One region of the Rhodoferax sp. SPJ21 genome, then DNA from elsewhere that is predicted to be linked to it. Evidence: predicted binding sites of a transcription regulator. Region 1 holds the regulator's gene; each other region holds the start of a gene.
The links. The regulator LexA, encoded in region 1, represses DNA repair genes until DNA is damaged. The targets are predictions, from matches to a motif close to ACTGTATNNNNATACAGT.
Positions count from the first base shown of each region.

Region 1 (5,018 bases):
ACCAACGGGTCGATCCCTGGCTATCATCGCCCCCTGCACGCACTTCTGCGCTTACCTAATACCGACCGAGATTCCCCATGGATAGCAAACTTCTGGAGCTGCTGGTCTGCCCCGTCACCAAGGGCCCGCTGCAATACGCCCGCGAAAAGCAAGAGCTGGTCTCGCGCAGTGCCCGCCTGGCCTACCCGGTGCGCGACGGCATTCCCATCCTGCTGGAAAACGAAGCCCGCACTTTGAGCGACGAGGAGCTGGGCCTGTGAGCTTCACTGTATTGATCCCGGCCCGCATGGCCTCTACCCGCCTGCCGAACAAGCCCTTGGCGGCTCTGGGCGATGCGCCCATGGTGGTGCGGGTAGCACAGCGCGCCATGCAGTCCCAGGCCCAACGCACCGTGGTGGCCTGCGACAGCCCAGCCATCTTAGCCGCCTGCCAGGCCCATGGCGTGGAAGCCATCCTGACCCGCGACGACCACCCTTCCGGCAGCGACCGCCTGGCCGAAGCTTGCGAACTGCTCGGCCTGACCGACGACGCCATCGTGGTCAACGTACAGGGCGATGAGCCGCTGATCGACCCGGCGCTGATCAACGAAGTCGGCGCCTTGCTGCAGCAGCGCCCCCAGGCCAGCATGGGCACTGCCGCCCATGCCATCACCAGCCTGGCAGACTTCTGCAACCCGAATGTGGTCAAGGTGGTGCTGGACGCCCAGCAGCACGCGCTGTATTTCAGCCGCGCACCCATCGCCTGGTGGCGTGACGGTGCCACGGCAGAGCGCAGCTTCACCGCCCTGCCCGACCCGGCACCGCTGCGCCACATCGGCATCTACGCCTACCGGGTAGGATTTTTGAGGCTGTTTCCAACCCTGCCGCAGGCCCCGATCGAGGTCACCGAAGCCCTTGAACAGCTGCGCGCCATGTGGCACGGCCACCGTATTGCGGTCCATGTGACAGCCCATGCGCCCGGCGCAGGCGTGGACACGCCAGACGACCTGGAACGCGTAAGCAAACTGTACTGAAGCCTCTGGTATCCTCCAGCGCAATGAAGCGTTGCGGCCACCCCGTGTGGCCAGCAGCGCCACGTGGTTTTAAATACTCCGAGGAACTTCCATGAGACTAATTTTGTTGGGTGCACCCGGTGCCGGCAAAGGCACGCAAGCAACTTTTATCTGCCAAAAATACGGCATCCCACAAATCTCTACCGGCGACATGCTGCGCGCAGCCGTCAAGGCAGGCACCCCCCTGGGCCAGCAAGCCGATGCGGTCATGAAGTCCGGCGGCCTGGTCAGCGACGACCTGATCATCAATTTGGTGAAAGAACGCCTGGCCCAGCCCGATTGCGCCAACGGCTGCCTGTTCGACGGCTTCCCCCGCACCCTGCCCCAGGCGGACGCCATGAAGGCCGCCGGCGTGAAGCTGGACTACGTGCTGGAAATCGATGTGCCGTTTGACGCCATCATCGAACGCATGAGTGGCCGCCGCTCGCACCCTGCATCGGGCCGCACCTACCACGTCAAGTTCAACCCGCCCAAGGTCGAAGGCCAGGACGACGTGACCGGCGAACCGCTGATCCAGCGCGACGACGACAAGGAAGAAACCGTGCGCAAGCGCCTGGAGGTGTACAGCGCCCAAACGCGTCCGCTGGTGGATTACTACTCCAGCTGGGCCCGCAACGAACCCAGCCTGGCGCCTAAATACCGCGCCATCAGCGGCACCGGCAGCGTGGACGAAATCACCGCACGGGCTTTTGCCGCACTGGCCAACTGAGCCCCCACGCAGTTTTGCGAAAGGCCGCCAGGCATGCCTGGCGGCCTTTTTTCATACGATGGCCAGCAACGCCAACATCAGCGCAATGCGCGCCTTCGCGGGAGACAGGCCTTGCGCATCGGCAATAGCATCGGCGGGCGTCGCCAGTACCCTGCCAAACACGCAGCGCGTCGCCCGAACCACCGCTACACCTGCCTCCATGGCCCGCAGCAGGGCGGCCTGCAAGTCCACATGCAAAGTGCCATTGCCGGTACCCGCAACCACGATGCCGCGCACCCCCTGGGCCACGAGGGCATCTACCACCAAGCCGCCGGCACCTGCATAGTTCAGGACGATTTCGACACGTGGCCAATCTTCAGAAGCCGATTCCGACATCACTCTATTTTTGATAGCTACTTGTGCAGATACTGCCTGCGCTACAGGCCTATTTTTTACATGGAATTCAGGTACGGTCGGCCAAGGCCGCAGCTGGCGCACCTGCCCCTCTTCCACCAAGCCAACCAGGCCCGCATCGCCAGAAGAAAACGCATCCACCTTGTAGCTATGTACCTTTTGCACATCCAGCGCGCTGTGGATGTTGCCGGCGCACACGGCCACCACCCCATGGGCTCCTGGCGTTGACGCCACCACGACGGCATCCAGCAGGTTCTGCGGCCCATCCGGCACCAAGGCGGTGGCCGGGCGCATGGCGCAGGTCAGCACCACCGGCTTGGCTGGCAGCAGCACCGCCTGCAGAAAATACGCCGTCTCTTCCAGCGTATCAGTGCCGTGGGTGATGACGATGCCTGCCACGTCAGCCTGCTCCAGCCAGTAGGCGCAGCGCCGTGCCAGTTGCTGCCACAGGGCAAAGCCCATGTCCTTGCTGTCCACCTGTGCCACCTGCTCGGCCACGAACTCCACACCGGCGCCCTGGAAGGCCGCCACCGGCCCCAGCAGCTGCTCCACGCCCACCTCGCCAGCGGTGTAACCAATGTTGTCACCGGCACTGGTGGCGCGGCCGGCAATCGTGCCGCCAGTGCCCAGCACCACGATCTTGGCCGGGCTGGAACCCGCCGCGTTTGTATTTACCGCCATGGCTTGCAAACTTTCAAAAACTGGTTAAAAATACAGGTACTGGATATTAAAACAGCCATCTAAACCGCTATCCACACCGCCACGTACCGGAGTCACCCATGGATCTGCCCACGTTCACCTCGAACTTGTCCGCCAAACTCACCGCCCGCCAGCAGCAGATTCTGGACCTGATCCAGTCCGCCATCGCCCGCACCGGCGCCCCCCCCACCCGGGCCGAAATCGCCAGCACCCTTGGCTTCAAGTCGGCCAATGCCGCCGAAGAACATTTGCAGGCCCTGGCCCGCAAAGGCGCCATCGAACTGGTCAGTGGCACCTCCCGCGGCATCCGGCTCAAGACCGACACTCTGCGCTCCATCAATGAATCACGCTTCCAGCACACACTCAGCCAATTAGCCCTGCCACTGATTGGCCGTGTCGCTGCCGGCTCCCCGATTTTGGCGCAGGAACACATCGACCAAACCTACCATGTGGAAAGCAGCATGTTCCGCTACAAGCCCGACTACCTTCTCAAGGTGCGCGGCATGTCCATGCGCGACATCGGCATCCTGGACGGCGACCTGCTCGCCGTGCAGTCTGCCAACGACGCCAAAAACGGCCAGATCATCGTTGCCCGCCTTGGCGATGAAGTCACCGTCAAGCGCTTCCGCCGCACCCAGGAACTGATCGAGCTGCTACCCGAAAACCCCGACTACTCCACCATCGTGGTCGCACCAGGTGAAAACTTCGCTATCGAAGGCCTGGCCGTGGGGCTGATACGTAATACCTTGCTGAACTGATTCAGCCGCATCGTCTGCCAGGTTAGCCCTGCTCCGCACGCCAACCTGTTCCGTGTCCATCGCCAAACAAGCTGAGGGAGTTTCATATGGGAATCGCATCGTTTTCGTCTATTGACCTGCTGGGTTCGTTCCAGGGCCTGGTCGGCTGGTTCACTGCAAGCAGCAGCTCCCGGCGCATGCCATATACCGGGGCGGCATCACGTACCAATGCCTGCGCGCCCTACACCGCCACAGGTGCCCTGCGCCCTGCCGCCTATCCACAAACCGCACCACAGCGGCCACTGCGCGTACTCCGTGTCATGGACGCACAGCAGTCTGGCATAGGCCGCATGCGCATTTCTGGTCGCATGGCCGATGTCTGCGCCGAGCTGGACCGCCTGGCCGCCCTGGAAGCCGCGCCTCGGGCGGGTGCCCTGCTGCAGTAAAAGCGCCGCTTTTAGGGCCTCACCAGCCCGGCTTTGACAGGCCGCCAATGCTGGATGGTCTTTGCGCCAAGGCACAATGCGGGGATGAACATCGTGATCCTCGACGACTACCAAGACGCGGTGCGCAAACTAGATTGCGCCACCAAGCTGGAACCCTATGCAGCCAAGGTCTACACCAACACCGTCAAAGGCCTGGGCCAGCTCTCCGTCCGACTCAAAGATGCCGACATCATTGTGCTGATCCGCGAGCGCACGCAACTCAACCGCCAACTGATCGAGAAGCTGCCACGCCTGAAGCTGATTGCCCAAACCGGCCGCATCGGCGCCCATGTGGATGTAGCCGCCTGTACCGAACGCGGCATTGCTGTGGCCGAAGGTGTGGGCTCACCCACAGCGCCAGCCGAGCTGACCTGGGCACTGATCATGGCCTCCACCCGCCGTCTACCAAACTACATCAGCAACCTGAAGCACGGCGTCTGGCAGCAGTCAGGGCTGAAAACCGCTTCCATGCCACCCAATTTCGGCATGGGCACCCTGCTCAAGGGCAAGACCATGGGTATTTGGGGCTATGGCCGCATTGGCCAGATCGTCACTGGCTACGCACGCGCATTTGGCATGCGGGTGCTGGTCTGGGGCCGCGACACTTCACGCGCACGCGCGCTGACCGATGGCGTGGAAGTAACGTCGAGTAAAGAAGACCTGTTCATGCAGTCGGACGTGCTGTCCCTGCACCTGCGTTTGAACGACGAAACCCGGGGCATCGTCACGCTAGAAGACCTTTCGCGCATGAAACCTACATCCCTGCTGGTGAACACCTCGCGCGCCGAACTGATCGAGCCCGATGCCCTGCTGGCCGGCCTGAACCGGGGCCACCCCGGTATGGCCGCCGTGGACGTATTTGAGAGCGAGCCAATTCTGCAGGGCCACGCGCTGCTGCGGCTGGAGAACTGCATCTGCACGCCACATATCGGCTATGTGGAGCA
Region 1 is NZ_JBYZMO010000003.1:399,983-405,000, forward strand. It holds gene lpxK (tetraacyldisaccharide 4'-kinase) at 1-59, shown strand, start outside; gene AC4BBN_RS17155 (Trm112 family protein) at 78-260, shown strand; gene kdsB (3-deoxy-manno-octulosonate cytidylyltransferase) at 257-1,012, shown strand; gene adk (adenylate kinase) at 1,104-1,760, shown strand; gene AC4BBN_RS17170 (asparaginase) at 1,812-2,834, opposite strand; gene lexA (transcriptional repressor LexA) at 2,933-3,610, shown strand; gene AC4BBN_RS17180 (hypothetical protein) at 3,697-4,035, shown strand; gene AC4BBN_RS17185 (D-2-hydroxyacid dehydrogenase family protein) at 4,120-5,018, shown strand, end outside.

Region 2 (5,018 bases), on a different contig from region 1:
GCGTGTGCAGGCCGCGCGAGAAGTTGTTTTGCTCGTCGCGCGAGTGCGGTTCCACCGCCATCGAAATGACAGGTTCGGGCGCGTGGATTTCCTCCAGCACCAGGGGCTGCGCGGGGTCGCTCAGCGTGTGACCGGTCTTGCTGCCTTTGAGCCCTGCCACGGCCACGATGTCACCGGCTTGCGCCAGCGCCAGCTCCTCACGCCGGTCCGCGTGCATTTGCACCACGCGCGACAAACGTTCGCGCTGGCCGGTGTTGGCGTTCAGTACCTGGCTGCCCGCATGGGCTTCGCCACGGTAAACGCGTAGATAGCTCAGCGTGCCATGTTCGTCGTGCACCACCTTGAACACCAGCGCGGCAAAGCCGTCACCGGGTGGCAGGTCGTTGTTGCGGTCTTCGGGCGCGGGCAGGTAGTCCACCACCGCATCCAGCAGCGGTTCCACGCCTTTGTTCTTCAGCGCGGCGCCGCCCAGCACGGGCACGAAGGCGCCGGCCAGTGTGCCCTGGCGGATACATGCGCGCAGCTGCGCTTCCGACAGTTCTTCACCGTTCAGATAGGCGGTCAGCAGCGCGTCGTTTTGCTCCACGGCGGTCTCTACCAGCGTGCGGCGCGCAGCCTCCACGGCGGCCTGCATGTAGGCGGGCACGGGGCCGCGTTGCAGCGTCGGTTTGCCTTGGGCATTGGGCGGCCAATAGAGGGCTTGCTGGGTCAGCAGATCGACCACGCCGCTGAACTCGGCTTCTGTGCCGATGGGCAGCTGTAGCACCAGGGGTTTGACGCCCAGGCGTTCGGCCATCATCGCCACCACGCGCGCGAAATCCGCGCCGGTGCGGTCCAGCTTGTTGACCAGCGCAATACGCGGCACATGGTATTGGTCGGCCAGGCGCCAGTTGGTTTCGGTTTGAGGCTCTACGCCGGCCACGCCGTCGAACACCACGACCGCGCCGTCGAGCACGCGCAGCGAGCGGCTCACCTCGATGTTGAAGTCGATGTGGCCGGGCGTGTCGATCAGGTTGATCTGGTGGCCGCGCCAGGCCACGGTGGTGGCTGCGCTGTTGATGGTGATGCCGCGCGCCCGCTCCTGCGGGTCGTAGTCCATGGTGGCGTTTCCGTCGTGTACTTCACCGGTACGGTGGATTTCACCGGTGGTGAACAGCACCCGCTCGCTGACGGTGGTCTTGCCAGCGTCTACGTGGGCGATGATGCCGATGTTGCGAAGTTGTCGCGCATGTGTGTTCGTAGTCATACGATGTTCCTTAAAGACAAAACCCTGGCCCGCTTGTCGCTGGCCAGGGTTTTCAACGGTTGTTTCCCAACCTTGAAAAAATCCCGCAGCTAGCGGTTTATGTCTTGCGCAGATGCGATGGCACCAATGGACGAGCGCAAGCCCACCATCCACTGGTGCGGATGAATTGTGGCGATCAGCTTGTCAAAGGTACGCATAGAAACTTTCTTAAAAAACACAGGCCCAGAAAACAAAAAACCCCGCGCAAATTGCCGGGGTTGTGTGGGTTCCGGCAAGGCGCATAAGCCCTCCGAAAAATCGGAAGGCGTTTAGAGGATCAAAGCTTGGGTGCTCATGTGCATGGTCGCAATTATAAAATTTTCTGTAGGTTTTGTCTTTGGGCGCTTATGTTTCAATAGCAATGTGCTATGTAACATTCAAGGCGCGATCTTTTCCAGGCAGTAGCCCAGACCGCGCACGGTGGCGATGCGGATCGGGCCTTTCTCTATCTTCTTGCGCAGCCGGTAGATGTAGACCTCGATGGCGTTGACGCTGACCTCTTCGCCCCATTCGCAAAGGCGCTCGATCAGCTGCTCCTTGCTGACCAGGCGGCCGGCGCGCTGCAGCAGCACCTCCAGCAGGCCCAGTTCGCGGGCAGACAGCTCGACCAGCTTACCGTCGATGGTGGCCATGCGCCCTGCGTGGTCGTAGACCAGCGGGCCGTGCTGGATGCTGCTGCTGGCGCCACCTGCGCCGCGCCGCGCCAGGGCACGCACCCGGGCCTCCAGCTCCTGCAGCGAAAACGGTTTGGCCATGTAGTCGTCGGCCCCGTAGTCCAGGCCCTTGACGCGTTCTTCCACGCTGTCGGCGGCCGTCAGTATCAGCACCGGCAGCGAGGAGCCCCGGGCGCGCAGCCGCTTCAGTACCTCCAGCCCATGCATCTTGGGCAGGCCCAGGTCCAGGATCAGCAGATCGAACTCGCGGTTGGTCATCAGTGCGGCGTCGGCTTCGCTGCCACTGGAAACATGGTCTACAGCAGCCCCTGAGGCCCGCAGCGCACGCAACAGGCCATCGGCCAATACCTGGTCGTCTTCCGCAATCAGAATGCGCATTTTTTTTGTCTCCTGAACCCCTCCATTTTGTACCCAATGGCTTGTCTCAGGGATACCACGGGGCCGGCTTTGCCGGACCGTTGGTATCGCCCCCTGCAAGGGGGGTGGCGGAGCGACACACAGTGCGCGCAGCCTGGGGGTGTGCCTATGTTTAGGCCGCGTAGGCCTCTAGGCCCAGCGATACCACGGTCGCTACGTCCTGGCCCACGGCAGCGCGGAATTCGTCTTCCGTCTGGGCCACGGCGTCGCGGTAGGCCTGTAGCCAGGCCAGGCCGGTGGCGGTGAACACCACGCGGCGGGCGCGGGCGTCCAGCGGGTCGGGTTCGCGCGCCACCATGCCCCAGGCGGCGCACTGGTCCACCAGGTCGCCCATGGCCTGTTTGCTCATGCCGGCCTGGGCGGCTAGCTCGGTCAGGCGCGCGCCCTGCAGCGGCAGGTGCCTGGTGATGTGGATATGAGCGGCGCCCACTTGCGCACGGGCTGCCAGGTTGCCCAGGGCAAGCGGTACCTCGATATTGCGCGCCATCAGCTCCAGCACGCGCGCGTCGAACTGGCGCAGGGCAGCGTCCAGCCGCCGACCCAAATGTGTTTCCCGCCAAGCGGGGTCTATTATGTTAGCAGCCATGGATTAATAGTAAGGCAAACTGACCAAAAATATGCTTTGCAGGTTTAAAACTGCGCTTTAAACTACTGTTCAAGCATCCAGCCTGTTGTTAATAGCAGGCCATGCAGGCCCACAAATTCTTGACCCCTTGATTTTGAAAGACACCGCCATGAACCCCACCGCTGCCCGCGCTCCCGCTGTCGCCCCCACCCCCGCTGCCCTGGCTGAAAAAGCCAAAGCCCTGCAAGCCGCTTTGGCGCAGATCGAAAAGCAGTTCGGCAAGGGCACCATCATGCGCCTGGGCGAGGGCGAGGTAATTGAGGACATCCAGGTGGTTTCCACCGGCTCGCTGGGTCTGGACGTGGCGCTGGGCGTCGGCGGCCTGCCACGCGGCCGGGTCATTGAAATCTACGGCCCTGAGTCCAGCGGCAAGACCACGCTGACCCTGCAAGTGATTGCCGAGATGCAAAAACTGGGCGGCACCTGCGCCTTCGTCGATGCCGAGCACGCACTCGACACCCAGTACGCGCAAAACCTGGGCGTGAACCTGCAGGAAATGCTGATCAGCCAGCCCGACACCGGCGAGCAGGCCCTGGAAATCGTCGATTCGCTGGTGCGCTCCGGTGCCATCGATTTGATCGTGGTGGACTCGGTGGCGGCGCTCACGCCCAAGGCCGAGCTGGAAGGCGAAATGGGCGACAGCCTGCCCGGCCTGCAAGCCCGTTTGATGAGCCAGGCGCTGCGCAAGCTGACTGCCACCATCAAGAAGGCCAACTGCATGGTCATCTTCATCAACCAGATCCGCATGAAGATCGGCGTGATGTTCGGCTCGCCCGAAACCACCACCGGCGGCAATGCGCTGAAGTTCTACGCCTCGGTGCGCCTGGACATCCGCCGCACTGGCACCATCAAGAAGGGCGACGACTCCATCGGCAACGAAACCAAGGTCAAGGTGGTGAAGAACAAGGTTGCGCCCCCGTTCAAGACGGCCGAGTTCGACATCTTGTTCGGCGAAGGCATCAGCCGCCATGGCGAAATCATCGACATGGGCGTCGAAGCCAAGATCATCGAAAAGTCTGGCGCCTGGTATGCCTACAACGGCGAAAAAATCGGCCAAGGCCGCGACAACGCCCGCGAATTCCTGCGCGAGAACCCCGGCCTGTCGATCGAAATCGAGAACAAGGTGCGCGAATCTCTGGGCATCCCTCTGGTCCCCGTGGCAGAAGAAGCCAAGGAAGTGAAAGAGGGCAAGAAGACCAAGGCCGAGGCATAAAGAGCCTGCTAGCGTATATATTACCTGCGCTAGCAGCTATTAAAGGCATAGCAAATGGCGTTTCTATCGGCCACCACACCTATCAGTCTCAAGGGCCGCGCCCTGCGCCTGCTCAGCGGCCGCGAGCACTCGCGGGTAGAGCTGGAGCGCAAGCTGGCAGTGTTTGAAGAAACCCCGGGTGAGCTGGCCCAGGCGCTGGATGAGCTGCAGGCCAAGGGCTTCATCAACGAGCAGCGCGTGCTGGACTCGGTGCTGTACCGGCGCGCTGGCAAGCTGGGTGCCTCGCGCATCCGCCTGGAGCTGCAAAGCAAGGGCCTGGACCCGTCAGCTGTGTTGGATGCGGTAGCTGGCTTGCAGGCCACAGAGCTGGACCGTGCCCGCGAAGTCTGGCGCAAGAAGTTTGGCAGTCCGCCGGTGGATGCTGCGGCGCGTGCCAAGCAGCAGCGCTTTTTGCTGGCGCGGGGCTTTTCATCGGATGCCGTGCGGCGCGTGGTGGCCGGCAGCGACGACGATTGCTGAGAACAGGACTACAAGCTTTTTAGGCCGCTAGCGCAGATAATATCTGCGCTAGTAGCTATAAAAAGTGTAGTGATCTGGTTTACAGACCCAGCATCAGTTTCAGGTTTTGCACGGCGGCACCGCTGGCACCTTTGCCCAGGTTGTCGAGCCGGGCGATCAGCACCGCGTGGCGGTGGGTTTCGTTGGCGAACACCCGCAGCTCCATCTTGTTGGTGTCGACTAGCGCCAGTGCGTCCAGCTTGCCGCTGTCGCCGGGGGCTTCAACGGTGACCCATTCGCTGCCGG
Region 2 is NZ_JBYZMO010000002.1:544,249-549,266, reverse strand. It holds gene fusA (elongation factor G) at 1-1,246, opposite strand, end outside; gene AC4BBN_RS10360 (response regulator) at 1,663-2,337, opposite strand; gene AC4BBN_RS10355 (MarR family winged helix-turn-helix transcriptional regulator) at 2,489-2,962, opposite strand; gene recA (recombinase RecA) at 3,111-4,214, shown strand; gene recX (recombination regulator RecX) at 4,269-4,733, shown strand; gene argC (N-acetyl-gamma-glutamyl-phosphate reductase) at 4,813-5,018, opposite strand, start outside.
Region 2: recA (recombinase RecA) is a predicted target of LexA. The motif match lies at 3,027-3,044, and genes of this name have one in related genera.

Region 3 (5,018 bases), on a different contig from region 1:
AACTGCTGTTTGAGGACGCGGTGAAGATGGGCCTGAGCTTCGAGCCGCCCAATATCAACCTGGGCCGCTACCGCTTCGAGCCGGTGACTGACAAGCTGATCCGCTACGGCCTGGGCGCCGTCAAGGGCTCGGGCCAGCAGGCGATTGAGGCCATCGTGGCGGCGCGCGAAGCCGGTGGGCCGTTCAAGAGCCTGTTCGACTTCTGCGTGCGGGTGGACAAATCCAAGCTGAACAAGCGCACGGTGGAAGCACTCATCAAGGCCGGTGCCTTTGACGCCATCGAGATCAACCGCGCGGCGCTGATCGCCTCCATCGACCGCGCCTTTGCGTTTGCGGCGGCCACGCTGGCGAATGCCGACCAGGGCGGTCTGTTCGACATGCTGGAAGACGACAGCCACGGCTCCAGCACGCAGGAGCCGGACCTGGTCGAAACCCCAATGTGGGGCATCAAGGAGCGGCTGACGCTGGAGAAAACAGCGGTGGGCTTCTACCTGTCGGGTCATTTGTTCGATGAGGTACGCAAAGAGGTACGCCGCTTCGCCAAGCGCGAGATTGCCGACGCAGTGGACAGCCGCGACATCGTCATGCTGGCCGGCATCATCAGCGACCTGCGCGTCATCAACGGTCAGCGCGGCAAGCTGGGCCTGTTCCGGCTGGACGATGGCTCCGCAATGATCGACGCCCGTGTCAGCGATGCGCTGATGCAGGCCAACAAAGATTTGTTCAAGGACGACGAGCTCATCATCGCCATGGGCAAGGTGCAAACCGACCGCTTCGGCGGCGGTGGCTTGCAGATGAGCATTACTGAAGCCTGGAGCCTGGCCACCGCGCGTTGCCGCTACGCCAAGTTCCTGCGTCTGCAACTGCCGCCCAACGCCACCGGCTCCGGCCTGGATATCGCCAAGCTGGTGAAGGACTTCCCGCCGGTACGTGAAACCACCGAGCAGGGCGACGTGGTGCATGGCCTGCCGGTGCGCTTGTCGGTACAGCGCCAAACCCCGCAGGGCGTGGCCGTGGCCGACCTGCTGCTGGGCGACAAGGCCCGCTTTTTCCCCACCGATGCGGCACTGGCCCAGTGCCTGGCGCAGGCAGCGCAGGCCGTGGTGGCCTACGAGGAGTAGGGCGCCTGCTGTGTTTTGCTATTGAATAAATAGCTGCTGCCGCAGGTATTACCTGTGCTAGCGGCCTTTTTTGTCTATAGCCGCCTGCACCGCATCGGCCACACTCCAGAAGCAAACGGTGCTGGCGCTTGGGCCTGGCCCGCGCAGCAGCAACTCGCGCACGCTTTCTTTCACCCGGGCTAGTAGCAGGTGGTGGCCTGTGCGCAGGGCCCAGTCGTGGAATTCGGCCAGGGTCTCTACGGCGGTGCTGTCCAGGTCGGTGCTTTCCTCCAGGCTGAGCACAATGGTCAGCGGCACCGGCTGGGCTTCTGCCAGTCTGCGCACCTCGGCCAGGATCTGCTCGGCATTGGCAAAGAACAGCGGGGCCTCGGGGCGCACCACCAGTACGCCGGGGTGCAGCCGGGCCTCCGGGTGGCGGGCCGCGTCGATGAAGTCGTGCGTTCCCGGCAGCTCGCCCAGCACGCTGACCCTCGTTTGCGAAAAGCGCCGCACGGCCGCCACGATGGACAGCAACACGGCCAGCATCATGCCTTGCAACACCCCCAGGGCGATGACGGCCAGCACGGCGCAAATGGCCAGCACCTCGTCCCGTCCCAGGCGCCACAGGGTCAGCAAGGGGCGCGGGTTGAGCGCATGCGTCAGGGCCGACACCACCACTGCGGCCAGCACCGGCTGTGGCAGCAGGGCCAGCCAGGGGCCTGCCAGCAGTACCAGCACAAAAATGACCAGGGCGGCCAGCAGTCCGGCGGACTTGCCTTGTGCTCCGGCATCCTCGTTGGCGACGCTGGCAGAGAATCCGGCCCCTACCGGCAAGCCCTGGAAGATGCCGGACGCCAGATTGGCCGCGCCCAGGGCCGCCAGCTCGCGGTTGGGCTCCACCGCGTCGTTGTGCTTGAGTGCCAGCGTGCGTATCGAACCCCAGGACTCGGCGTACAGAATCACCACCAGCGGCACCGCCAGCTCGGCCACCCGCAGCCAGGCGTTGCGGTCTAGTGCCGGCCAGGCCAGATGGATGTGGCCCATGTCGATGTCGCCCACCAGGGGCACGCCGTGCGCCGGCAGGTCCAGCAGCGCCGCAGCGGCCATTCCCAGCAGCATCACGGCAAACGCGGCGGGAAACAAGGCGATGCGTTTGAGCAGCTGCAGGCAGACATAGGCCCCGCAGCCCAGGCCCAGCGTCCAGGGGTTCCAGGCCGGCAGGTCCTGCAGCAGCTGCCACAGAATCTGAGGGGCGGTGGTGCCATGCGCGGCCACACCCGCGATATGCGGCAGCTGCTTGATGACGATGGTGACGGCCAGGCCAAAGGCAAAGCCGCGCAGCACCGGCCGCGAGATGAAGGCCGCCAAGTGGCCGATGCGGGCGGCTGCACTCAGTGCAAACAATGCGCCTACCAGCAGCACCATGGCCGATGACAACATCAGCGCGCTGGTGGTGTTGAAGCCCGCCGCCGCCAGTGTGGCAACCGCTGCGGCCAGGATGGTGGCCGACGAAGAAGTGGGCGACACGATGGCGTACCGGCTGCCGCCCAGGGCGGCATAGGCCAACAGCCCGGCCACGCTCGAGACGATGGCGTGCTGCGGCGCCACGCCGGCAATGCCTGCGTAGGCAATGGCTTCTGGGATCAGCAGCCCTGCCACGGACAGGCCCGCCACGGCATTGCGCAGGTGTGAGGGGCTGGCGTCGTCTGGAGTTTGGTGTTCTTGCGGGTCCATCGGATATGTCTTTGTTGGTTTTCTTGGTAGCTGTGGCCATTACACACTAGCCGCTTGAAGGGGCATATATGCGGATGCTGGGTCATTCAAAATACTGTATATTTAACCAGTATTTTAAAGATTTACCCCATGCCCGGCAACACCGTTCCCTTTCTCGACACCGTCTGGCGCGCCAGCGAGTTGAGCCTGGGCGCCACAGTCACCGTGTCTAGCGGCCATGCGTTGCTGGATGCGGCCTTGCCCGGCAGTGGCTGGCCCTGCGGTGCCCTGACGGAAATCCTGCAGACCCAGCACGGCGTGCATGAGTGGCGCTTGCTGCTGCCGGCCCTGCGGGCGGTGGCCGGCACGGTGGTGCTGGTGGGTAGCCCGCTGCTGCCGAATATGCCGGCGCTGGCTTGCCAGGGCCTGGCCATGGATGCGCTGCTGCGCATAGACGCCGAGCGCGCGGCAGACCAGCTGTGGGCCACCGAGCAGGCGCTGCGCTGCCGCGATGTGGGCGCGGTGCTGGTCTGGCTGGCCCATGCGCGCTCCGACCAGTTGCGGCGCCTGCACATGGCCGCGCAAAGCGCCAACCAGGCGCAGGCGCCGCTGGTGTTTGCGTTCCGTCCGTTGCTGGCGCAAGACGCGTCTTCGCCAGCGCCGCTGCGCCTGCGTATGGGCAGTGCCCCCGGGCATCGGCTGGAGATCGGCATCCTGAAACGCCGTGGCCCTACGCTGGACCGCCCCTTGTTGCTGCTGCCTGCGCTACCGCCGGCGTTGGTGAAGCCGGCACGGGTGCCGGTGCCTTCTTTCCCCCCGCTCCATGTTGTGGATCGCCCTCGCACCCCTTCCATCACCGCTTGAGGCGAAAGCCGAAGCGGAGGTGGTGCCGGACCTGATCGCAGACGCCGGCGCACTGCTGCAGGCGCTGGCCTGGGCGATGCTGCAGTTCAGCCCGCGCGTCTGCCTGGTGGAGCAGGCGGTGCTGCTGGAGGTAGAGGCCAGCCTGCGGCTGTTCCACGGCAAGCGCGACCTGGTGCGTGCGGTGCAGCAGCAAGTGGCGCTGTGGCAGCCCTGCCATCTGGCGGTGGCACCGACTGCGCTGGGTGCGTTGGCATTGCTGAAGCAGCAAACGGTGCCGCTGGCGGGCTGCAAGCCGCAGACCTTGCAGAGCACGCTGGACGGTTTGCCGCTGCACTGCCTGGCCGCGCTGGCCCGCCATTTGCCGACCCTGCAGCGCCTGGGTTGTCGCAACCTGGGCCAGGTGCGGGCGCTGCCGCGTGCAGGCGTGTCGCGGCGCTTTGGCGCTGGCGTGCTGGATGCGCTGGACCGCGCGTACGGACTGAAGCCGGAAATCTACCCCTGGGTGGCGCTGCCCGAGCAGTTCCGTCTGCGGCTGGAGTTCAGCGGCCGCATCGAGGTCGCGCAGGGCATGCTGTTTGGCGTGCAGCGCCTGCTGCTGCAGCTGAAAGCCTGGCTGCTGGCGCGGCAAAGCGGTGCCATCGGCGTGCGCCTGCACTGGGAGCACGATATGCAGCGCCGCAGCGAGGCGGCGGCCGGGTCCATGGAGGTGCGTACCGCCGAGGCCACCCGCGATACCGCGCACCTGGCCAAGCTGCTGGCCGAGCATCTGGCCCACACCCCGCTGGCCGCACCGGTGGTGGCGATCACGCTGGAGGCGCTGGGCGTGGAGCGGCTGCAGGTCGGCAGCCAGAGCCTGCTGCCCGGGGACCAGGTGCGTGGCGAGTCGCTGCAGCAGTTCATCGAGCGCGTGGCCGCCCGGCTCGGGCCGCAGCAGGTGCTGCGCGCCCAGGCTGTGGCCGACCACCGGCCACAGCACATGCAGACCTGGGCTGCAGCCAGCACGGCGTTGGCCAGCAAGTCGATCACGCCGGACCCGGCCCAGGCCTCGCACCCGCCCTGGATACTGCGCAGCCCGCTGCCGCTGGGCATGGACGGCCACCGGCCGGTGTACCAGGGCCCTCTGACCTTGCTGGCCGGGCCGGAGCGTATCGAGGCCGGCTGGTGGGACGTGCAGGGGGACGGGCACGGGGGCGACCTGACCTTGCGCGACTATTTCATCGCCCACAGCGCGGTATCGGGCCTGCTCTGGGTGTACCGCGAACGCTTGCAACAGCGCGGTGCGATGGGCTGGTTTTTGCACGGTGTGTATGGATAGCCGCGCCCCCTCCAGCCCCACGGCCT
Region 3 is NZ_JBYZMO010000005.1:76,508-81,525, forward strand. It holds gene dnaE (DNA polymerase III subunit alpha) at 1-1,121, shown strand, start outside; gene AC4BBN_RS21365 (SulP family inorganic anion transporter) at 1,179-2,834, opposite strand; gene imuA (translesion DNA synthesis-associated protein ImuA) at 2,964-3,677, shown strand; gene AC4BBN_RS21375 (Y-family DNA polymerase) at 3,637-4,992, shown strand; gene AC4BBN_RS21380 (error-prone DNA polymerase) at 4,985-5,018, shown strand, end outside.
Region 3: imuA (translesion DNA synthesis-associated protein ImuA) is a predicted target of LexA. The motif match lies at 2,928-2,945, and genes of this name have one in related genera.